DNA from 3 places in the Brevibacillus borstelensis genome. Region 1 is predicted to be linked to each of the others. Evidence: riboswitches for the same ligand, from Rfam matches in the RefSeq annotation. Region 1 holds a riboswitch; each other region holds the start of a gene.
The links. Region 1 has a riboswitch for S-adenosylmethionine ahead of V5G20_RS08660 (pyridoxal phosphate-dependent aminotransferase). Riboswitches for the same ligand answer to the same signal wherever they lie in the genome.

Region 1 (5,806 bases):
CGGCATTGTTTCAGCAGTCCCAAGCGTTTTTCCAGACTCCAAACCTTTCCTGTCGGGTTTGCAAACGTCGGAATGACATAGGCCATCTTCGGGCGATATTGTGCGATTTTTCTGGCAAGGTCCTCCATATCCATGCCTTCCGCATCTCCATCCACCGGAATAGCTCGAATGCCGCGAAATTGGAACAGTTGCACGGCCGCGAGATACGTTGGATTTTCTACCAGCACGACGTCGCCTTCGTCCAGATAGACACGGCAGAGCAAGTCGACGGCCTGCTGGGAGCCGGTAGTGATCAGCATGTTTTCTACGCCAACATTCATATGCTTTTGTTTCATGCGGGACGAAACCCATTCCCGAAGCGGAATGTACCCGTCAGTCAAGCCGTATTGCAGCGATTTTGCTCCGTGATCCAGAGCGCGATTGAAGGCTTCTCTCATTTCTTCGATTGGAAAAGAATCCTCTGCCGGCAGGCCGCCTGCCAAAGACAATACTTGATTGCCCTGTGTCAGCTTCAGGATTTCGCGCACGGCCGAGGAGCTGAGTGCGCTGGTTGCTTTGGAAAATGAATATTCCATGTTCGGTTCCCCCTAGATTTCGCTTATACCTGTTTTATCACTGCGGCCGTCATAAGTCCAATCTCACAAATCTATCGGCGGAATAGGTTTTAGCTATGTCGAGCGATGGCTCGGTCGAAATCGTCGGATTATACTCGCGACTACTTTGGTTGGGGGTATCGATGCTTGTGCAGATGTTTCCTGCTTTTCTTTTGGTGGTAAACCGGGCTGTAGAGGTAAGAAACAGGAGAAAAAGCAAAAGTACGGTGGGACGGGTTTTTGTAGGCAAATTCGAGCCCGTCTGGATAATCGAGTTGAAGGGCTTGGGAAAACTGGAGAGCTTCCCTTACTGGAATCTGTATGACGAAAACGGCAAGCGTTTCGACGTTCGGACCGATTTTGCCAAGACGTATATGGAGAATTCAGACAAGGGAGTCGTATTGGTCCAAACCCTGATTGTCAAAGGAATGGAGCAGCCTCCGCAAAAGCTGAAGCTCGCTTTGCAAACCATCGAAACACGGTACATAGACTTGAACTGGCAACCGCCGATCCCGCCCAGTCCATAAAGCTGGCCTGGGGTATCACCTGATTCCATCAAGCCATCATAAAGGCCCTGAGCGATCATAGCTCCGGGCCTTTTGCTTGGGAAGCCATGCTTTATGTTGCAAGTATGGCTTCCGCTATACACGAAAAATAAGGCTGTCTTTCTTGAAAAGATTGCCGTCATTATGTTTTGGCATCCGTGAGTATCATTTCGAATCAAGCCTGCTTTATCCGTGAGTATCCTGCTTGATTCAGCCTGTTGTGCCACCCCGAATCGCAGGAGAAGCCTGTTTCCAGGCTTCTCCCCACCGCGGCCCCTGGACAAGGAGCAAGATAACCCGAAGCCCGCCAACAAGCTTACCGAGCAAACAGCCCCAGCTTCTCAATCCTTCGCACTGCCTCCGCCAGCCTTTCTTCGCTGGAAAGAAGCGCCGCGCGCACATACCCCTCGCCCGTCGGTCCAAAACCGACGCCAGGCGCAACCACCACATGAGCCTTTTCCAGCAGCAAATCGGAAAACTCGACCGATGTAAACCCTTCGGGAACAGGCAGCCAGCTGAAAAACGAGCCCTCTGAAGGCTTGGCCTGCCAACCGATCCGGTGGAGCTCGGCGAACAGCACATCCCGCCTGCTTTGGTAGACGGAGACGAGATCATGTACGCATTGCTGCGAGCCGGTCATCGCTTTTGCCGCCGCCATCTGCACAGCGCCGAAGAGACTGACAAAGTAATGGTCCTCAATCAAATTGACCAGCCGTACGAGCTCCTTGTTTCCGACCATAGCCCCGACGCGCCAGCCGGCCATGTTGTACGTTTTCGACAGGGTGTAAAACTCCACTCCTACTTCTTTTGCCCCCGGCACCTGCATGAAGCTGACCGGCTTTTTGCCGTCAAAGCTGATCGCACCATAGGCGAAATCATGGCAGACGACGATCTCGTGCTTGCGGGCAAAGCGGATGGTCTCTTCAAAAAATTCCACCGGAGCGTTGACCGCCGTCGGATTGTTCGGGTAATTGAGGAACATCAGCTTGGCTTTTTCCAAATCTTCCGGCTTCAACTGGCCGTAATCCGGAAGAAACGCGTTTTCAGCCTTGAGCGGCATCATGACCATGCGGCCGTCAGCTACAGCCACGCCGGACCAGTAATCCGGATAACCTGGATCGGGCACCAAAGCGACGTCCCCGGGGTTCAGCAGCACCTGACAAATCTCAACCAGACCTGTCTTGCTGCCAAACAGGATGGCTACCTCTTCCTCCGCGTCCAGCTCCACGCCGAACTCTTCCTTGTACCAGTGGGCGACGGCCTGCTTCAGCTCCAGCCTGCCGCTGAACGGCGGGTATTTGTGGTGGACAGGGCGCTTGGCCTGCTCGCTCAGCTCTTCCACGATATGCTGCGGTGTCGGGAGATCGGGATTGCCCTGTCCAAGATTGATAATGTCATGTCCGGCCGCGATGGCCTTGTTTGTTTTCGCTACCAGCGTGGCAAAAAACTGCGTCGGCAGTCGGTCCACCATGGCAGATGGTTGGATGCGCATTGGCTTTCTATCCTTTCTTTCGCAAAAATAATCCAGACATCGAAGCAGGCATGCAAAAAGCCCCTTTTCCTGAACAGAAAAAGGGGCGGATCGTGCGTCTCCACGTTCTTATCTGTCAGGATCGCTCCTGCTGGAATTGGCACAGCATCTGCAGAATATCCTGCAAGATCCGCTGCCGGGCTTCATCGGGCCAGTCCCTCCACCTCTCTGGATAAGTTAACAGCAACCTATTTACTTTGAATGTCTACTATACTACTTGAGCAGGTTGGGAGTGTCAATACAATATCCCGAACCATGGCCCGGGCTGCTTTGCTGTTGCTGGCCCGGCAGCCTGCAGGGCCTCGTTAGACAGCCTGGCAGTCCTCAACTGTCAGCCTGGCGGTCCTCAACTGACAAACTGAGGAGCCTCACTGACAGGCTGAGGGGCCTCGACTGACAGCCTGAGCGGCCTCGGCTGAAAGCCTGCTGGTCTTCGCCTGACAGCTACGAGTATCCGTCCAAGCATTGCTTGTCATGACCCGAGCTTCTCCGGAGCAGGCAGAGCTGCCTTCATCTCAGGACGCTTTACAAAGGACGTGTACACGGTAAAGCAAGCGACAGCGACCAAAGCCAAAGCAGCCATGAAGTAGACCATCCCATTTGCTCCGAGCGCTTCAAAGATCACGGCGCCCATCAGCGGGCCGACCATGCGTCCTCCTGAGCCTACGCCCCCGATGAGGCCTTGAATGAACCCTTCACGTCCCGGTGGAGACAACTCGGCAGCGATGGTCGGGACGGCAGGCCACACCAGCATTTCACCCAGTGTAATGACAAACATGGCCACGAAAAAACCGGCGTACACCGTCGTCTGGGACAAGATCAGCATGGAGAGCGAAAAGACGTAGGCGCCTAACAGCAACTGCGCTTTCAGCGTACGGGCGAAGTGCCTGATCACCCAGGAGATAAACGGCTGCCCGAACAGGATCAAAGCACCATTCAGCGTCCACAGCAGGCTGTACTCCCTGAGCGTGATGCCCAGCGACTGCATATACGCCGACAGCACAGTCGTCCACTGCGAGTAAATAATCCAGCAGACCAACAACCCTGCCGACAACAGACCGAGCGCTAGCCATGCCATCGGGCGACCGGCAGCTTGAGCGGCATCCGTCGCCATTGCCGCCGCGGCCCCTTTTGATCCGCCGGCCTTCTCCGCCAATCCCGCGGCAGGCAGCTGTGCCCCCTCACCTTCCTCTGTGTGCTTCGCCGACGCTGCCACGAGCCGGCCTTCTTTTTCCTGACCGCGCTCAAGATCGACCGTGCGGCTCAAAAAGATAAAGAGAAACAGAACTGCCAGCTGCAGCGCCGCATTTCCAAAGAAAGTCCAGGCAAAGGAAATGCTCGCCAGCATTCCCGCCGAGGCGGAACCGATCGCTACCCCGATATTGAGTGCCACATAAACCGTATTCAAGCCCTTGCGGCCGCCGTCAGGCCACAAGAGGCCGATCAGGGCATTGAGCACAGGAAACATGATGCCGGAGAAAAATCCGTTCAAAAGCAGCAAGACCGTATACGTATGAAAGCTGGTTGTGAAGCCCAGTGCCACAGCTACGGCTACCGCTCCCGCTGTCGCGGCGTATACTGTGCGCATTTTCCCCCAGCGGTCAAAGAGAACCCCGCCTGTCAGACTGCCGATCAGGTACGCTCCCTGATTCAGCATCAAAAGAACACCCGCTACGGTGAGCGGCTTCCCGAGAAAATCGTGGATGTAGATCGTCACCAGCGGCCAGATACAGGCCATGCCCGTAGAATGAATAACGGCAGCAACGGCCAGAAGCCGGATGCTGCGCGGATAGGAATTCCATAGTCGACTCATCTGATGTTTACGCCTCGCTCCGATAAAAATCTCCGCTTTTCCCGCCGGTTTTGCTCTGGAGATACGTCGGCCCGATTACCATTTCCTTGTCCATGGCCTTGCACATGTCATAAACGGTGAGCGCGGCTGCGCTTGCGGCTGTCAGTGCCTCCATCTCCACGCCGGTCTTGCCGGTCGTTTTGACGGTTGCCTCGATATCCAATGTCGCTTTGTCCGCATACGAAAAGCGGATGTCAATGCCCGTCAGCGGCAGCGGATGACACATCGGGATGATCTCCCACGTCTTTTTCGCAGCCATTACTCCGGCTACCTGTGCGACAGCCAATACATCCCCCTTGGCAATCTGCCCCTCGCGAATGCGCAGCAGCGTTTCCGGCTTCATCGTGATTTTGCTGACAGCCACCGCTACCCGCTTGGTTACCTCTTTTTCGGAGACGTCCACCATTTTGGCCCGTTGTTGATCGTTAAAATGCGTTAATTCGTCGTTCATTTCTTCCTCCCATTTGCTTTCCGCCTGGGAATGCCCTTCTTTTTCGATAATCTAACCTTACATTCAGCACTGTAGAAAATCAATCGGGAATCTGCAAGAAGTCGCTCTCTGATTTGGCAGTTAGGCGCAATTATGTTATCGTCACAAGTAGAGAGAAGCTTTTCCTTCCTATAAATAACCCTTGGGAAACGAGGAGTGCTACATGCAAATATCTGTCCTTTTATTTGCCGGTTTGGCCGAGCTGGCCGGCGAGCGAACGATACAACTGACACTGCCGGAGGGAGCAACCGTACAGGACCTGCTGCAAGCCGCATCCAGCCAATACCCTGCGCTGTCCTCCCTGCTCGGCAGCTGCTTTATCTCCGTCAATCAAGAGTATGCCAAGCCGGATACGGCCATCCGGGCCGGAGACGAAATCGCCATATTGCCACCTGTGAGCGGCGGTCAGGACCCTCGTTTTGCCATCACGACCGAACCGCTGAGCGCTGACAAACTGGTCAAGCTCGTGTCCAATCCGCATGCCGGCGCTGTCCTCGCTTTTGTCGGAACCGTCCGGGAGTTCACGCACGGCCAGCGTACCGTATTGCTTGCCTATGAAGCCTACGAGCCAATGGCAGTGGAAAAAATGAAGCAGATCGCGTCCGAGGTTGAAGAGCGGTGGCCGGGTACGAAGCTGGCGATGCATCACCGGATCGGCGAGCTTGCCATCGAGGAGATCGCGGTGGTCGCTGCCGTAGCGACGCCGCATCGAAAAGCGGCTTTCGAGGCTGGCGAATACGCGATCGAGCGGTTGAAGCAGATCGTACCGATCTGGAAGAAGGAAATCTGGGAGGA
Region 2 (5,806 bases), 2.2 Mb from region 1:
ATAAAAGTAGAGGACTATAACAGCAATAACGAAGTTATGGCGGTCTATCTATACTTTTTTGATTATGTTCATGAAATAGGTGACAGGTTTATAGAGGAAAAGTAAAAAGCGCGATTTCTCGCGCCTTTTTTATTACGATCGGTAGAAATCTTCAATTGCATCTAGCAGCCCCGGAGTTCCCGTCACAACTTCAAGCGTATTTCCGTAAAACACGATTGGCACATCATTGATAAGCGGGCTAAAAGTGTCAATGTAATCATTAAAGATTGCCCTCTTGCTCTTGTTGAAATCGCTATCGCCTTCCATGTTCACACCGATGAAGGCCGTAGCGGATGAGCGTTTACCACCAGCAACTGGATCTCCATATACGTCCACGACTTCATCATTACGGGCACTCCTATAAACCAAGTTCACATTCTTATCAGGAGCCGAGTGATAATATGTTGCTGGTTGAATACAAATAACATCAAAAATATTGGTGCGATTAGCGATAACTCCTATATTGTGAGCAATATTTTCCCTGTTTGCACCATAGCCATAGTACGGGCACCACATAAAGTATCTTTCATAAGTGTTGCGAATACGATAAGACAGATCATTCAACAGTTTCACCATCGGATTTGAGGTTGGTCTGGAACTGTCAAGTTTCTCCTGAATCGGATAAATGGCTTCTGTACTGAAGTAAAAACCTGCAAAATCCTTATCCCAATATGTTTGTCCCAACCGATCAACGATTGTACTTTTCACTTGTTTCATATAATCTACATAGTCAGAATAGAATTCGTCCGCCTTCTCGATAGTAGATGAATTGTTGTGAAGCATAGGGAGGGAAATGTACATTTCCTCTCCAGCAATGTCTGATCGCTTCCACACTCTTAGAAAATCCTCCAAATAGCTAATGGATTTCGAAATGACTTGCGCTCGATGTGATTTAGATTTCAGACGATCAAACCTCGTGCTTGCATCATCCGGGTGTCCGAGGTGAATAACATACACGTTAAGCCTTCGACCGTCGAGTGCGTTAAGCATACTTGTAGTTACGTTATAACCGTCGCCTGTATAAATGTGTAATCCTCGAATGCGGTTCAGTGCTATCATAATGCAAAGTCCTCCTTGTTTTTGTAAGAGATAAACGACTTTTTGACCGGTCATCTTGTCGCTTTCACTTACTAGGTAAAATACAAGGAAATTTGCTCACTCTTTTTTTTTGAACAGGTAAGGGATTGGCGTGGAATAATTGATCGACGTGAGGGGAAAAAAGTGAGGAATAAAGGTGAATTAGTCATGTTCCCCTCCAAAACTCAGCTACCGCATTATTCTGAGGAACTGGAAAAAGAGAAGGAAGAAAACGACAAATTTATCAGGGACCTTCGTGTTAGGGTTGAAGATATCATGAAAAGACAAGAGCTATGCAGGCCATCTTCACGAGAACAACACCAATAGGCCAGGGGAGCTACTCCCTAGCCTCAACACAGGATATTGTGCATATGTATACCTATACCTGCCTCTCGTTATGGCCCGTACGCAGCCATCGACCGGTGCAAAAATGCGCAAGGAAAAGCATCCATCACTAGGGCGCCCACTTCGAACAGGAACCTTGCAGTAACGGATTCGCCAAAATCAACTGAATATATTCAAACATTAGCGTTGCATAAAAAATGAATCCATCTATTGTCAAATTATTCTGAATGACATTTTCAACTTTACAACCAAAAACGAGAACAGCCAAGCAAAAGGTAGCCACTATCCATTTGGTAGTTTTATACATTTATTACAACATCGACAACAACAAACAACACTTACTTCCTTTTCTGTCGCCCTCTGGATGTTCGTTTGGATTGGTAATCCATTCTGCCTATCCATTGTTCAAAGGTCTGCCAGAGAAACACTTTGAGCCATCTACTGATTTGCAGCAGACTGTGCTGACTGTTTCTTTCCAGCTTTACAAGAAGCAACAAGCAGTAAGCAATGAGAGCGAGAAAAACTTGATTCCAGACCGCATTTTCACTTGTTCCATAGAACGTCTTGATCTTTGCGTGTTGTTTCATCCATTTGAAAAACAGTTCTATTTGCCAGCGCCAACGGTAGATGTCGCTCAATTCTTCTGCTTCTAAGTCGAACCGATTGGTGATGATTCGAATACGATTTCCTTTCGAATCATGCGTTTCAATCAGTCGTAACACATTATCCACCCGTTTTTGTGGCGTTCCAAGAAGGATCATGGAGTCGGATAAAACGGAGCTTTCTGGTGGTACTTTGAAAGTATACAAATGACGAGTTTCCGCGTTATCCTTGAGACGTGAAGCAAAAAAGATGCCCTGATCGGTATACTCATCGAACTTTTCATAATCCACGTACCCTCGATCAAAGACGTACATGGCTCCGATCTCATCAATCAGCGACTCCATTTGGGTGCGGTCATTGGATTTGGCACAAGTTAGGGAAATCTTTTCAGGATAGACATCCTCCTGGCTTGCGAAAACGAGACGAAGATGAATTTTGATTCCTGCCTTTGTTTCGCGAAAGGTTGCCCACTTATACTTTTGCAAACATAATCCAATTGTAGTGGAATCAATGATCTTTATGTGTTTTCGAAGAGAGCAGGCTTTTCCAGAAACGCGTTGAATTTGCTGGACAAGGTCGACAAAAACTTCTTCAAGCAAAGCAGGTTCTACCCGATTGTTTTTTCGACTAAGCTGTGCGGGGCTGATCGATGACAGTCCTAATTCTTGCTGAAATTTCTTTGATAGAACATCGTCAGCAATGGCTCGAAGCCCTTCGCGTTGCTGAAGTTGGGCATGTAAAAATAGGAGAAGATACGCTTTTGTCGTCAGCTTCTTCACGTACTTGTCTTGATCCGTTTCGTCAATTCGTTGTTGAAGTTTCATAATATTGATGGGTGCAACCCATTTACCAAATGAAGAAAATAGGGTATTCTTGTCCATGAGCTATCCTTTGCGTTGGATTTGGACAGGAACTACCTGACCTTTCCAGTGTAAAGGATTTTTTTGTTCCCTAGACAACCAAATACCAAAGATTATGTGTATTTTGAATGATGGGAAAAGATTAATGCAACGCTAGTGATATTCAAAGCAATAAAAAAAGCCGGAGGCCTGTGCTTCCGCTCCGATTTTTTCCTTGCGCCAGTCCCGCATTGATCAAGGACAAGGTTTCCCAGCCTACTGCAAACTCATTTTCCATGGCTCTTTCCTTTCCTCCTTATTGTTGCTGTGAGGAAAAACAAAAAGCCCAAGAGCGTACACCACCCGAAACAGCTCCTCCCCACCCTCCAGATGCAGAGAAAAGACCATACGATAGCAGCGCTCTCGAAATCAAAGAAAAACCACCCATTTAGTCGGAAATTTGATTGACCTTCCGAAATTGTCCCCTTATAATACCAAATAAGCGCTATAAGAAAATTGCAAACATTTCATCAAGAGTGGTGGAGGGACAGGCCCGATGAAACCCGGCAACCTGCGCAAGGACGCATGGTGCCAAATCCTGCAGAATCGCTGATTCTGAGAGATGAAACCGCCCGGCATGTCCGAAGCCTTCCCCTCTCAGGAGAAGGCTTCGTTTTCTTTATATCTTTTGACGAGAGGAAGAGATGCCCATGTCAGACCAGCAACAGTGGAAACCGGAAACCCTTGCCCTGCACGGCGGCCAATCCGTCGATCCTGTGACAGGATCGCGAGCAGTGCCGATCTACCAGACGACGTCCTATGTGTTCCGCGATACGGAGCATGCGGCCAACCTGTTTGGCCTCAAGGAGCCAGGCAACATTTACACGCGGATCATGAATCCGACGCAGGATGTATTTGAACAGCGCGTTGCCCTTTTGGAGGGCGGGGTCGGGGCACTTGCCACTTCGTCCGGCCAGGCTGCGATTACATTCGCCATCCTGAACATCGCCCAGGCGGGTGACGAGATCGTCTCCTCCAGCAACCTGTACGGCGGCACCTACAATCTGTTTGCCCATACACTGGGCAGACTGGGGATCAAGGTTCATTTCGTCGATCCGTCCGATCCGGAGAATTTCCGGGCCAAGATCAACGAAAATACGAAAGCTCTTTTCACCGAAACAATCGGAAATCCGCGAATTGACGTCGCCGATATCGAAGCGATTGCGGCCATCGCCCACGAAAACGGAGTTCCGCTGATCGTAGACAATACGTTTGCCACGCCGCTGCTTTGCCGACCGTTTGACTACGGTGCCGATATTGTCGTTCACTCCACGACCAAGTTTATTGGCGGACACGGCACCGCGATCGGAGGAATCGTCGTCGATTCCGGCAAGTTTGACTGGAACAACGGAAAGTTCCCCGGGTTGACCACACCGGACCCGAGCTACCACGGCGTCGTCTACACGGAGGCTGTCGGACCGCTTGCCTACATTATCAAAGCGCGCGTGCAGCTCCAGCGCGATATCGGCGCGGCCGTGGCTCCTTTCAATTCCTTTTTGTTCCTGCAAGGGCTGGAGACGCTTCACCTGCGGATTGAACGCCACAGCCAAAACGCATTGGCGGTAGCCCGCTATCTTCAGCAGCATCCCGCGGTCGAGTGGGTCAACTACCCTGGCCTGGAGGACAGTCCTTACCACGAACTCGCGAAAAAGTACCTGCCGAAAGGAGCGGGAGCAATCCTCACCTTTGGCATTCGCGGCGGTGTTGCCGAGGGCAAAAAGCTGATCGAGTCGGTGAAGCTGTTCTCCCATTTGGCAAACGTCGGCGATTCCAAGTCGCTCATCATCCACCCGGCTAGCACCACTCATCAGCAAATGAACAAATCCGAGCAGCTTGCTGCCGGTGTGACCCCTGGCATGATCCGCATTTCCGTCGGTACGGAAGCCATCGACGACATCATCGCTGATCTGGAGCAGGCACTCCATGCGGCGGTAGCGGTCAGCAAGGTGTAGCTGAACATTTAACGAGCCGGGAACAGCCTTTTTCCTGAACCCGCCATAGCAAAAGGGACGACCCTCTGTCGCGAATGACGCGGACGATGGTCTTCCCTTTTTCCTTTTCCTTGGCAGAGGGGCCAAGGTGAGCTCAAATAGATTTATAGTAAAAAACAGTTGCATGCAATTCCCCATCCGCCGATCTGGCGTAGTCAGGGATGCGGCCCGCTTCCTTATATCCGAGTGAGGCATAGAGCAGGTTGGAAGGATCTCCTTCTCTCGTGTCGAGAACAAGGAGCGTCCGCCCCGCCTGCTTCGCCCTCGCCTCCGCTGCTTGCATCAATCTGCGGCCGATTCCCTTGCGGCGATAATCCGGATGGGCCATCAGTTTGGCGATTTCCGCCCTGTGTCTGCCGTTTTGCTTCGTGGATGCATGCAACTGGACGCTTCCGACAATCTCATTGTTGATTTTGGCCACAAGCAGAATGACCCCGGGCTGCAATACGTTCTCCCAGTACCGCCTTGCCTCTGCCTGCTCCATCGGCGGGAGAAAACCGACAGACGCACCATCCTCGACAACCTTTACCAAAATCTCCGAAAGCCTCTCAACATGCTCGGCAATGCGATTGCATTCTTCAACCTCTACTTCACGAAACATAGCAGACACCCCCAACTGCTGGTTTTGGCCAATCTATTCTTTCTACTATACGCTGTGGGTAATCTTTCTTACAACAAGCGATGTACTTTTAACAGACGACGTATGTTAACAGACTCTGTCAGAACGACAATTTCGTCGGCTTGCTTGCAATGCTACCGAAGCTTGTGGTACATTGGTATTGTTTCCTTGGAAACAATACTGAGGAGGAGGCTGCTCGACATTGGATGTGAAGGAAAGCATCTTCCAGCAAA
Region 3 (5,806 bases), 530 kb from region 1:
AGTCGATCAGCGCTTTGCCGCCGTCAGGGTTCGGTCCATCCTGGACAAGAGATACCGGGTTGACGATGACAGGAGTTTTCTCAGGAACGATAAAGTCCACCTTTTCCCCCTTTGCCTTCATTTCGTATGCCATGAAGTCAAATGCGATCGCGACATGGGCTTCGCCTTTGGCTACCGCTTTTCCGGGCGCCAGCCGGAGTCAGGCATCGCGCTCATCTGATCGACCAATTTTTTGAAGTACTCCCAGCCTGGTTCCTCCCCGCGCTCCATCAGTTGGCTCAGAACCGTAAGCGTGGCTGTTCCGGATGCTGCCGGGTTCGGCATTTGGAGCTTGCCTTTCCATTTCGGGTCCAAGAGGTCGTCCCATGTTTTCGGCGCTTCTTCCGGTTTTACCAGGTCGGTATTGTAAACAAAACCGAGGACGAACACCTCTGCTCCGATCCATTTCCAATCCTTGTCGCGGATTTTGATCCCGTCGCGCACTTCCGGCCAATCCTTGATCGCTTCAGGCGTATAGGCCGTAATAATATCCTTGTCCTTCGCCGACTCAAACGGCAGGAAACCGCCTCCGCCATACCAGACATCCCCCATCGGATTGTCCTTTTCGGCAATCATCTTGTTCACCAGAACGTTGGTGCCGGCGTACTGAATGTTAACGGTCGAGCCCTTGAAAGCCTTTTCAAAATTCTGACCAATTTCTTTGGTCATATCAGGTGTCTCAGGCGAGTAGAGTGCAATTTGACCCAGTTCTTTTGCGGCACCCGAACCCCCGCCAGCTTCTCCTTGGCCCGTACTGGATGAGCCCGTATCCCCCGAGGAACACCCTGCTACTGCCACCGTCGACAACAACGCCGCGGTCGCTACGACATTCAGCCACTTTTTCACCATTTGTCAGACCCCTCTTTCTATTCGTGTTCATTTTTCTGTTGATCGAATAGGTTTGACGATAATGAATAAAAAGAAAACCCTTACGTATATAAACACACTCCTCCCCTTAAAAGGAATGTGTTTACGGGTAAGGGTTTTCTCCGTTTTCTCCGCCTAACCGTATTTCCGTATGTTTTCGTGCTGCACGATCAACTTTTCTAAAGTATAACCATAGTTTTCAATAACTGTCAATGAAAATGCTTACACAAATGCTGCCGCAGCCCGGACAGCCTTTTGCCAACCGGCATATAGCCTGCTGCGCTCCGTCTCTTCCAGTCTCGCCTCGAATGAGCGCTCAACCTGCCAATTGTGCGAAATCTCCTCTTTGCTTTTCCAAAAACCGATGCCCAACCCGGCCAAATAGGCGGCACCGAGCGCCGTCGTTTCATGTACGCGCGGACGCTCGACGGTGACACCGAGAATATCGCTTTGAAATTGCATCAGGAACTGATTCGCTACGGCACCGCCGTCTACGCGAAGCTTGCTCAGCGGAATGCCGGCATCTGCTTCCATGGCTGCCACCACGTCTCTGGTTTGGTACGCCAGCGACTCCAGTGTGGCCCGGATGAAATGCTCTTTTTTGGTTCCCCGGGTCAGTCCAAAAATCGCGCCGCGGACCTCGCTGTTCCAGTAAGGAGTGCCCAAGCCCACAAAAGCCGGGACGACATAGACGCCTTCGGTGGATGACACGGCCGTTGCGTAGCGTTCGCTGTCTGCCGAGGTTTTGAGCATGCGCAGGCCATCCCGCAGCCATTGGATTGCAGAGCCTGCGACAAAAATGCTCCCTTCCAGCGCGTACTCCACTTTTCCGCCAAGGCCCCAGGCGATCGTCGTCAGCAAGCCATGCTCGGAGCGAACGGCTTGTTCTCCGGTGTTCATCAGCAAAAAACAGCCGGTGCCGTATGTATTTTTGGCCATGCCCCGCTCGAAGCAGGCTTGCCCGAACAAAGCGGCCTGCTGGTCTCCTGCAGCCCCCGAGATCGGAACCTCGACGCCAAAGAACAAATCCTTGTCGGTTACCGCATACACCTCCGAGCTGCTTCTCACCTCAGGCAGCATCGCACGCGGGACATCGAGCAGAGCCAGCAGCTCATCGTCCCACTTCAAATCAAAAATATTGTACATGAGTGTGCGCGACGCGTTGGTATAGTCGGTCACATGCGCCCGGCCGCCGGACAGCTTCCAGATCAGCCACGTGTCAATCGTTCCGAACAGGAGGTCGCCCTGCTCCGCCAAAGCGCGGGCGCCTTCCACATGGTCGAGAATCCATTTTACTTTTGTGCCCGAAAAGTAAGCATCGATCAGCAGACCGGTCGTATCCCGAAACAATGGGTCGTATCCCTTGCTTTTGAGCTCTTCGCAAATTCCCGCTGTCTGTCTCGACTGCCAGACAATTGCGTGATAGATGGGCACTCCGGTATGCTTGTTCCACACCACGGTCGTCTCGCGTTGATTGGTGATCCCGATGGCTGCCACTTCCTGTGCCGAAACATTGTGGCTGGCCAAAACCTCGCCGATTACGCCGACGACCGATGACCAGATGTCCAGGGCATTGTGCTCTACCCATCCTGGCTGGGGAAAGAGCTGGGGAAATTCTTTCTGGGCCATCCCGACGATGCTTCCTTGCTTGTCGAACAAGATGGCCCGGGAACTGGTCGTCCCCTGATCGATTGCGAGCACATACTTTTTATCCATGAGCTTCCTCCTTCTACCGCGGGATACGGGCACCCTTTTTCTCCTCTATTAGGGGTGAAACCGGATGCGGTCTATATCCCGAAGCATTGGGCCGTCTCCGCTCACAACACGGGAAACACTTCCGCCCTGATGCCGAAATCGCGGTGCAGCGCCTTCTTGTGCTCCTCTGCAAAACCGCTGGCAATCATGCCGATGCGCAAGACGCTCGCCCAGTCATATTGTATTCGCTGTTTTTCCACGAGAACTCCTGCCCGATCCAAAAAATGCGTGACTTGATCAGGCGTTCCCCGCAACGCTTTACTTTCCAGATAGCAAAAGCACCGCTTCTCCCCGGCTTCCCGATTGCCTGCCGGCTCGCTTTCCTGCCAGACCGGCTGAGGAGTGAAGCGCTGGGTCAGCAAATAGGCCAGATCCTCCACCACAGCGCTTGCTGTCGGAAGCTCGCCTGCCCCTTTGCCCATGAACAAAAGGTCGCCGACGATATTGCCCGACACCTGCACGGCGTTGTAGGCATCCTGCACCTGCGCGAGTGGGTGATCCAGCGGCAGAAGCGTTGGACGGACGGAAAGCTGTAGACCGCCCCCGGCCTTGGAAGCCTTGGCCAGCAGCTTGATCCGGTACCCCAATTCGCGGGCGAGGCCGATCTGTCCGAGGTGCAGCTTTTCAATCCCCTGCCTCTCGGCTGCATGCAGCGGTAGCGATTCACCAAATACGAGCTGGGCGAGGATGTACGTTTTGTACAAGGCATCCCAGCCCTCTACGTCCGAGGCGGGGTCCGCTTCGGCGTAGCCCAGCTCCTGCGCCTGCTTCAGCACTTCGGCGTAGGGAAGCTTTTCCTGTTCCATCCGCGTCAGGATGTAATTCGTCGTCCCGTTTAAAATGCCGCTGACCGATACGATGTCATTAGTCCGGAGAAACTGGCGCAGCACGCCGAGAATCGGAATCCCTCCGGCTACGCTGGCCTCGTACGCGAGCTGAACGCCGTGCCGATTGGCTAGCCGCACCAGCTCCGTTCCGTGCTTGGCAAGCAGCTCCTTGTTCGCGGTGACGATGTGACAGCCCTTTTCAATCAGTGCACGGACATAGCCGTATGTCGGCTCGACGCCGCCCATCACCTCGACGACGATGTCCACGTCTGACGCCAGCACTTCTTCAAACCGGGTCGTGATCAGATTGTTCTCAATCGGTACAGACCGCTGCTTTTCCGCATTGCGGACCAGCGCCTTGACCACCTCGACACGTCTGCCCAACCTGTCCGACAGCTTTTGCTGCTGAGAGCGGATCGTTTTCAAGACGCCGCCCCCCACCGTCCCTACGCCAAGCAATCCTACTTTTACCACACTTGCACTCATGTACTCCACCTCTTTTTCTCATTTCAAACATAAAAAAGGCCTTCTTCCGTTTAAGAAGAAGGCTCGCGAGCTACAGGGGGCCTCCTTCTCATCTGCCAAGACATACTGCTGCTGTCTTGCAGGAATTGGCACCTTGCCACAAACTGCGTGACGGTTGCCGGGCTTCATCGGGCCAGTCCCTCCACCTCTCTGGATAAGAAAGAAGTTATGAAGTTGCGATAACTCAAAAACATTTGATCATACAAATAAAAAACCTTCTCCCGTTAAGAAGAAGGTTGGCATCCGGAATGGACGTACTCCCGCTTCTTATCTGTCAAGACTGTCATCAGTCCTGCAGGAATTGGCACCTTGTCACAAACTGCGTGACGGTTGCCGGGCTTCATCGGGCCAGTCCCTCCGCCTCTCTGGATAAGAACAGTATTTTCCTGTTGGCAACATTGTAAGGAATTCGGTTTGAGCCGTCAACCAGATATTTCCGACATTTCATCTTCGGACGATTCCTTTCATTTTTGAAAAGAAAGGTTTCTCATTTTTAATAAGGTGTTCTCATGCAGGTGATGGCGCACCAACAGACATTTCCAGCACTTTGTTTTGGTTTTTGCTTTCTCAATAGTGAGAATAATGGTACTGCCGATGCTCCTTCATACTGCACAGGAAGCAGCCGGTCATTTGGTATCATTCTTGCATATATTTTCAGAAAAGTCAGAGTATAATTCCCTCTTTCCATTCGCATGGGACGTCGGGTGCGTCGAATATACATGAATAAAAGACGCTCCACTCTGACTTTTTCAGCAGGAAGGAGGTGCTTTTTTTGAGTAGGCTGCTGCCTGTTTTGATCCACGATCGTCCCACTTAGCTTCGGTTTCTACTATGATCTGCCCGTGTGCAGAAGGAGGGTGTTTGGATGAGACTTCGTCCGCGTGAACCAATCGATGTTGCGACACAAGTCGCGGTATTTCCTGCTACGATCGATCTGCATTTGCAGAAATGGCTGTTTCGAATGCGAAGATAGAACGTTTTCCAAAAATGGAAGGAGGACTCTATGCGAGTCGCTATTTTAGGAGTTGGCGGTGTAGGACAAGTAAGCGCGTGTGAAATCGTGAAATCGAAGTATTTGCAAAAACTGGTGCTGGCAGATATATCGATCGGCCCGGCTGAAGAGCTGGCTGCCGAGCTGCGCCGGGAGACGGATGTGGAAATCCAGGTAAAACGTGTCGACGCACGCGATGTATCGAGCGTCCAATCTATTTTGACTGACATTGACGTACTGCTGCATATCGGCTTGCCGGAAAACAACTTTGAAGTGATGAAAGCGTGCCTGAACACGAAAACCCATTATATCGACACGGCTTCAAGCGGCCCGCAATGGCTCCGCAAGCAGCTAGCCTGGACCGATAAATTCAAAGCGGCAGGCATTCTCGGAATCATGGGGCTTGGGTGCGACCCCGGCTTCTCCAACATCGCGGCGCGGTACGCTGTGGATCAGTTGGACGAAGTCGATGAGATTTTGATTCGCGACGGCGACAATTCCGTCGTCGACTACGACGGCTTCTGCTCCTTCTTCAGTCCGCAGACAGCCATTCAGGAGTGTTTGGCCAAACCGAACTTCTGGACGGCTGACAAGGGTGAACAATACTTGCCTACTCCCTTTGCCAACAAAGAGGAGTTCGAATTCCCCGAGCCGATCGGCTGGCTGGACTGCTACAACGTGGAGCACGAAGAAGCGACCACTCTTGGCGAGACGATTGGCCGCGCAAAAGGGTGCAAATACGTGGACTTCAAGTACGCCCTCCATCCCGACTTTGTGAATACCCTCAAGGTGCTGAGCTATC

Region 2: it holds a riboswitch for S-adenosylmethionine, as region 1 does, so the genes downstream of both, V5G20_RS25230 (homocysteine synthase) here and V5G20_RS08660 (pyridoxal phosphate-dependent aminotransferase) in region 1, are expected to answer to the same signal.
Region 3: it holds a riboswitch for S-adenosylmethionine, as region 1 does, so the genes downstream of both, V5G20_RS11340 (homoserine dehydrogenase) here and V5G20_RS08660 (pyridoxal phosphate-dependent aminotransferase) in region 1, are expected to answer to the same signal.

Annotation. Positions count from the first base shown of each region.
Region 1 covers NZ_CP144922.1:1,902,898-1,908,703, reverse strand. The annotation lists gene V5G20_RS08670 (PLP-dependent aminotransferase family protein) at 1-575, opposite strand, end outside; gene V5G20_RS08665 (hypothetical protein) at 737-1,120, shown strand; gene V5G20_RS08660 (pyridoxal phosphate-dependent aminotransferase) at 1,455-2,630, opposite strand; SAM riboswitch class I at 2,736-2,848, opposite strand; gene V5G20_RS08655 (MFS transporter) at 3,142-4,482, opposite strand; gene moaC (cyclic pyranopterin monophosphate synthase MoaC) at 4,490-4,972, opposite strand; gene moaD (molybdopterin converting factor subunit 1) at 5,175-5,806, shown strand, end outside.
Region 2 covers NZ_CP144922.1:5,253,293-5,259,098, forward strand. The annotation lists gene V5G20_RS25215 (hypothetical protein) at 1-105, shown strand, start outside; gene V5G20_RS25220 (hypothetical protein) at 133-1,098, opposite strand; gene V5G20_RS25225 (IS4 family transposase) at 1,800-2,945, opposite strand; SAM riboswitch class I at 3,428-3,532, shown strand; gene V5G20_RS25230 (homocysteine synthase) at 3,614-4,915, shown strand; gene V5G20_RS25235 (GNAT family N-acetyltransferase) at 5,049-5,555, opposite strand; gene V5G20_RS25240 (MarR family transcriptional regulator) at 5,782-5,806, shown strand, end outside.
Region 3 covers NZ_CP144922.1:2,428,350-2,434,155, reverse strand. The annotation lists gene V5G20_RS11355 (ABC transporter substrate-binding protein) at 1-121, opposite strand, end outside; gene V5G20_RS11350 (extracellular solute-binding protein) at 172-888, opposite strand; gene glpK (glycerol kinase GlpK) at 1,129-2,622, opposite strand; gene V5G20_RS11340 (homoserine dehydrogenase) at 2,724-3,974, opposite strand; SAM riboswitch class I at 4,060-4,174, opposite strand; SAM riboswitch class I at 4,278-4,389, opposite strand; gene V5G20_RS11335 (saccharopine dehydrogenase family protein) at 5,017-5,806, shown strand, end outside.